One region of the Tissierella carlieri genome, then DNA from elsewhere that is predicted to be linked to it. Evidence: a T-box and tRNA genes for the amino acid it is inferred to sense, from the RefSeq annotation. Region 1 holds a T-box; the other holds one or more tRNA genes.
What was found. A T-box is a leader RNA that pairs with one kind of tRNA and senses whether it is charged. The one in region 1 lies ahead of lysS (lysine--tRNA ligase), so its partner is inferred to be a tRNA-Lys.
Positions count from the first base shown of each region.

Region 1 (3,426 bases):
GAAAACATATAGAGAAGGGAGGGATGTTGTTTGAAGTTACAACTAAAAAATATTAGTAAGATATATGAAAATGGATTCACAGCTGTAAAAGATTTCAATTTAAATGTTGAAGACAAAGAATTTATAGTCTTTGTAGGACCTTCAGGCTGTGGAAAGACTACGACACTTAGGATGATTGCAGGTTTGGAGGAAATATCAAGTGGAGAACTAAAAATTGATGGAGAAATTATGAATAATATATTGCCCAAAAATCGGGATGTTGCTATGGTTTTTCAAAATTATGCTTTATATCCACATATGAGTGTATATGATAATATAGCCTTTGGTATGAAAATACGTAAATTACCAAAAGCAGAAATTGACTGTAAAGTAAAAGAAGCAGCAAATATTCTTAATATTTATGATTTGCTAGATCGCAAGCCCAAAACATTGTCTGGTGGTCAACGGCAACGTGTTGCCATGGGGAGGGCTATTGTTAGAGAGCCAAAGGTCTTTCTTATGGATGAGCCTTTATCAAACTTAGATGCAAAATTAAGAATTCAGATGCGGGCAGAAATTGCCAAAATATATCATCGACTGCAAGCAACTATAGTTTATGTAACCCATGACCAGACAGAAGCAATGACCCTTGGAACTCGAATAGTCGTAATGAAAGAAGGAGTAATTCAGCAAGTTGACACTCCTCAAAGATTGTATCATCATCCTAAGAATATGTTTGTAGCAGGATTTATTGATACACAAATAAATTTTATTGATACAGTAGTAAAAAGGATTAATGATAAAATTTATTTTCATTTCAATGGTATTGATATAATATCTCCAGAATCAATTGAAAATGCAATGGAGAACTATGTAGATAAAACAGTTGTAGTGGGTTTACATCCTGAAGCCATACAGATATGTCAAAATGGTACAGAGTTTGCAAAAGTAGATGTAGTGGAACATCTCGGTCCTGAAGATAATTTGTATTTAAATTTATCTGAAACGAGTATTAAAGCAAAGGTAAGTTCTGAATTAAATATAAAAGTTGGTGAGATTGTGAGAATTTCTATTGATACAAAGCAAATGCATGTTTTTGATAAGATAACGGAACAAGCTATATATTAATATTAAAAAAACGTTGACTTTATAAATAAAGTATAATAGAATAAATAAAAATCAAAAGACTGCGAAGAGATGAGTAAATGGATTAAATTTTTTACAGAGAGTTTCCATTGGTGAGAGGAAGCAAAAAATATTTATTGAAAAAAGCCTCTGAGTCTTACATTGAACCTAAAAATAGGGGATGATGTAACGGGAGCTCCCGTTAAAGAGCTAGAGTATAACCTATTGACTATACAGTTAAGAGACGTACTTGAAAAGGTTAATATGGTGACATATTAATAAACTGGGGTGGTACCACGAAGTAATTATCTCTCGTCCCCAAGACTTATGTCTTGGAGGTGAGAGTTTTTTTATTGTCATAAAGATAAATATTCTTGAAATTATAAAAAGAACTTATATCAAAGTGTTATTAAAGTATCTTTTTTTGAAATCCATTTATGGAGATTTCATATTTTAAAAGAGTAATTTATGAAAGCTTTCCTATTGGATTATAAAAATTTTAGGGATATATAAATATCTATTAAAAAAATGAAAGGTGGTATTATCAATGTATAACAACTATACAGATTTAAATAATTTAAGTGAGATAATGCAAGATGCTAATGAATTTATGGTAGAAAGAGTAAAAAAATTAATTCAATTAAAGGAGTGCGGGATTAACCCGTATCCATATTCTTTTATCACAAATTCCAATTCTAAGTATATAATGGAAAATTTTGATTCTATAAATAGTGACCAAGAATTTATTTTAGCAGGTAGAGTTATGCTCTTAAGAAGGATGGGAAAGGTTACTTTTTTAAATATTAGAGATCAGCAAGGAACAATTCAAATTTATATAAGCAAAGCAGATGTGGGAGAAGAAGAATATAATCTAATTAAACTAATAGATACAGGGGATATTATAGGAGTACAAGGGAGTGTATTTAGAACTAAAACAGGAGAAATAACTGTAGAGGCAAAGAAAATCACTATGCTTTCTAAATCCATAAGACCATTACCAGAAAAATATCATGGGATTCAAGATGCTGATTTAAGACAAAGACATCGTTCCCTTGATATGATAATGAATGAAGATGTAAAACAAAGATTTATTAACCGCTCAAAAGCTATGTTTGCCATAAGAGAATTTATGGATGGAAGAGATTTTATGGAGATGGAGACACCAATATTAGATACAAAATACGGTGGAGGAGAGGCAAAGCCTTTCATAACTAATGTAAATGCTCTAAACTGTGAAGTATTTATGAATGTATCTCCAGAATTATATTTAAAAAGACTAATGGTAGGGGGGATTGATAGAGTTTATACCATGGTAAGAGCCTTTAGAAATGAAGGTATAGATAGAACTCATTATCCAGAGTTTACATTATTTGAATGTTATATGGCCTATGCGGATTATGATGATATGATGAGACTTATGGAACAGCTATACGAATATGTATTCTTAAAAGTAAAAGGAACGACTAAGGCAACTTATGATGGAGTAGAAATTGATTTTAAAGCTCCATGGAAAAGAGAGACTATGTGTAATCTTGTAAAAGAAAATACAGGTATAGATGTAGAAATACTTTCAAGAGAAAATATAATAAGTTTAATAAAAGAGAAGGAGCTTTTATTAGAGGAGCAAGAGGAAGGGTTAGAGTTGGAGGAAACTTCAAAAGGAGATTTGATTTTAATATTATTTGAAGCTTATAGCGACAAATACTTAATAGAACCTACCTTTGTAATAGATTTTCCATTAGATTCTTCTCCATTATGCAAGGTTCATAGGTCTAATCCAGAATTAATTGAAAGATTTGAACCTTATGCTTTTGGAGTAGAACTTGGAAATGCGTATTCAGAACTTAATGATCCATTAAGACAGAGAATATTATTACATGACCAAGCTAATAAATTGAGAGCAGGACTCGAAACAGCAAGCCCAATGGATGAGGAATTTGCAGTAGCAATAGATACTGCAATGCCACCAGCTGGAGGTCTGGGAATAGGAATAGATAGGATGATGATGTTTTTAACAGATTCTCCATCTATAAAAGATGTAATAGCGTTTCCATTGATAAGAAGATAAATCGAGTATCTTATTAAAACACTAATCTTTATTAGAAAAGATTAGTGTTTTTTACTGTGATTATAAATTCTACGACTATCAGAAAATATGAGATAAAAAATAATGAAGAATGATATTGACTCCTTAAAGTGCAATAAAGTATAATAAAATCTAATAAAATACTTGACCTATACAATGAAAGTGTATATAATCATCTCAGATAGTAATACCGAAAGGATGGATATTTATGGAGGGCAAATTTTATACAGTTAATC
Region 1 covers NZ_JAHLOH010000050.1:86,991-90,416, reverse strand. Annotated here, with positions in the region: gene KQI38_RS18635 (ABC transporter ATP-binding protein) at 31-1,107, shown strand; T-box leader at 1,160-1,427, shown strand; gene lysS (lysine--tRNA ligase) at 1,652-3,172, shown strand; gene KQI38_RS18625 (helix-turn-helix domain-containing protein) at 3,399-3,426, shown strand, end outside.

Region 2 (3,426 bases), on a different contig from region 1:
GGAGAAACAATAAATACTACAATTCCAGTTTTTGCAAATGAATATTAATTTGAATTAACAGTTAACAAAGAACAATTAACAAGTTTAAATATTATCGTAGGGGCGAGCTAATATGCTCCCCTTTTCTTTTTTTATTTATAGATAAAAAATTCTATATTTGATAAAATATAATAACAGAGTACAAGATTAGAAAAATAAAGGAGTATATAATTAATATGGAAAAAAGAAAACTTGTAGTATCAACAGGCAATCAACATAAAGTAGAAGAAATAAAAAATATACTTGAGGGTTTATCAATAGAAGTAGTTTCTAAAAAAGATGTAGGATTAGGTGATTTAGAAGTGATAGAAGATGGGGAAACCTTAGAAGAAAATAGTTTAAAAAAGGCTAAGGCTTTAGCTGAAAGGCTAGATTATATGGTTTTAGCAGATGATTCAGGATTATTCGTAGATAAATTAAATGGAGAACCCGGAGTTTATTCTTCAAGATATGCAGGTGAAGAAGGAAATGATAAGAAAAATAATAATAAACTATTGGAAGAGTTGCAGGATATACCTTTGAAGGAGAGAAATGCTAAATTTAAAACAGTTATAGTATTAATTACTGAGGATAAGGAGAGCGCAATAGTTTATGGAGAATGTAAGGGTAAGGTGGGATTTGAGCCAAAAGGTAAAAATGGATTTGGATATGATCCTTTATTTACTCCAGATGGATATGACAAAACCTTTGGAGAATTAGGAGAAGAAATAAAAAATAAAATAAGCCATAGAGCAAAAGCATTAGAAAATCTAAAGGAAGCTCTAAAGAATATATTAGAGGTAGATTAATATGAGAATAGCAGTAGTTAGTGACACCCATGGAAATAATAAGGGCATTATCGAAAAGTTATCAGAGATAGAAAAACCGGATATTTTATTTCACCTTGGAGATTATGTAACTGATGGTGTTGCAATATCTAAAGCACTAGGATTTGAAACTATAATAGTAAAGGGTAATGGAGATTATCTTCATACTGAATATAATGAAGATGAGTTAGTGGAGATTAAAGGAAAGAAAATTTTTCTGACCCATGGACATAAATATAATGTGCAGAATGGAATAGCAAACTTATATTATAAAGGCTTGGAATTAGGAGCTGATATAGTGTTATTTGGTCATATACATGTACCTATTATAGAGAAGATAGGAAACATGATTATAATGAATCCAGGAAGCCCTTCCTTGCCTAGAAATGCTACAAAAATAAAAACTTTTGGCATCATAAACATTGGAAATACAATAGAAACAAAAATAATTGAAATAAATTAATAATATGCTATTGACTTTGTATTTAGAACCTGCTATAATTTTAAATTGTTAGCGAATAAAAGATTAAGTGATCACTGAGTATCGAACTATGCGGGTATAGCTCAGTGGTAGAGCACTGGCTTCCCAAGCCAGCTGCGAGGGTTCGATCCCCTTTACCCGCTCCAACTGTGAGAGCACCTATAGCTCAGTAGGATAGAGCAACGGACTTCTAATCCGTGTGCCGGGGGTTCGAATCCTCCTAGGTGCGCCAGCTTAATAATTTAAAATATGGTGGGTGTGGCCTAGTTGGTTATGGCGCCAGATTGTGGCTCTGGAGGTCGTGGGTTCGAATCCCATCATCCACCCCATATTTAACATCGAAGTAATAAAACTAATTTTGCTAGCAAAACAATTTATCATGATCCATTAGCTCAGTCGGTAGAGCACCTGACTTTTAATCAGGGTGTCCCGCGTTCGAGTCGCGGATGGATCACCACTAATGCCTTATAAAGGGCATATGCGGGAGTGGCGGAACTGGCAGACGCGCTAGACTTAGGATCTAGTGTCATTGACGTGGGGGTTCAAGTCCTCTTTCCCGCACCATACATAAAAATTGGCATGAGCCAATTTTTTTTATACGTAATATTAAATATGCACCAGTAGCTCAATGGATAGAGCATCTGACTTCGGATCAGAGTGTTGGGGGTTCGAGTCCTCTCTGGTGTGCCAAATACAATGAGTGGAAGGGTTTTGAGGGTTTTCCAAAATTAGATTTAACCCTTTTTTAACCCTTCTGAAAAATTAATGCATTAAATAATAAAAAAGATTATTCTTTTGATTATTCTTTTAACTCATTCTAAATGCCTGAATTATTCTAGGTGTTTTTTTATACCATATTGAATTTTACCCCTCCTTTTATTTCATAAATATTTACTAAATGAAGATTAATTCATTTTCATCATAATTTAATTCACTGGCAATAAAAATTAAATTCTTATCAGGATTTTAATATATAAACTAGGTAATATTTATCATTCATTGTCTCATCTTTTGTAATATATATAACTTTTCCCTATCGTGGAAAACATAGAAAAATTATTGTTGTTGGAACTTATGATTAGGTAAAGGAATATATGGATCATATATGATGGAATAAAGAAGGAAAACAAAAAGATAGTAAAATATAGAGGATTTATTGACTAAAACGAAATAATTAAGTTCATAATATAATTAAATATGAAATATAATATAATAAATCTCATGGTTATTTCAAAAAAATATATATATTGAAATAAATGCAATTAGATAGTATAATATATTATAGGAGGTTATATTATGAAGAAACCATTTGAGCCTAATTTTTTACCGATAAGTTTAGATAATTCCGACACCATAGAAATACTTAAATTAGAAGGAGAAGCTAGAGCTAAAGTTGAAAAATTCAATTCGATATTAGAGAGATCAGTAATAAAAAAAGAATTACTTATGCTATTTTCTATGAATGAATCAGTGCAATCTACTAAAATAGAAGGTACTCAAGCAAGTTTTAGTGAAGTTATAGAATCAGAAGTAACTGGAAATACAAATAAAGATATAACTGAAGTACTCAATTATTTTGATGCGCTAACAAAAGCACAAGACTTGTTAAAACAAATACCTATTTCTACAAGAATGTTTTATAAGTTACATGAAACTATATTAAAAGATAGTAGAGGACAAAGCAGAAGCCCAGGTTCATATAGAAAAGTCCAAAATTTTATAGGGCCAACAGACAGAAAAGAAGACGCAACATATATTCCTCCAGAAGCAACTTTGGTAGAGAAATATATGTCAAATTTAGAAAAGTATATAAATGATGAATACGAAGATGATTTTGGATATATTTCAAGAGCAGCTATAATCCACGGTCAATTTGAAACAATACATCCTTTCTTGGATGGGAATGGAAGATTAGGAAGAATATTAATAATAATTTACTTGTTAGATAAAGGCATTATATCGTATCCATCGTTTTTTGTAAGCGAAGAATTAGAAAAAAGCAAATATAAATACTATGCTTTATTAAATGGACTAAGATTAGAAAAACCCAGATGGAAAGAGTGGATAATATTTTTCCTAAATTCAGCAATAAAGCAAGCA
Region 2 covers NZ_JAHLOH010000014.1:5,351-8,776, forward strand. Annotated here, with positions in the region: gene KQI38_RS02420 (GerMN domain-containing protein) at 1-48, shown strand, start outside; gene KQI38_RS02425 (XTP/dITP diphosphatase) at 216-827, shown strand; gene KQI38_RS02430 (metallophosphoesterase) at 829-1,308, shown strand; tRNA gene KQI38_RS02435 (tRNA-Gly) at 1,399-1,472, shown strand; tRNA gene KQI38_RS02440 (tRNA-Arg) at 1,482-1,558, shown strand; tRNA gene KQI38_RS02445 (tRNA-His) at 1,579-1,655, shown strand; tRNA gene KQI38_RS02450 (tRNA-Lys) at 1,708-1,783, shown strand; tRNA gene KQI38_RS02455 (tRNA-Leu) at 1,807-1,890, shown strand; tRNA gene KQI38_RS02460 (tRNA-Arg) at 1,941-2,016, shown strand; gene KQI38_RS02465 (Fic family protein) at 2,623-3,426, shown strand, end outside.
Region 2: it has a tRNA-Lys gene. The T-box ahead of lysS (lysine--tRNA ligase) is inferred to sense a tRNA for this amino acid. The anticodon was not compared.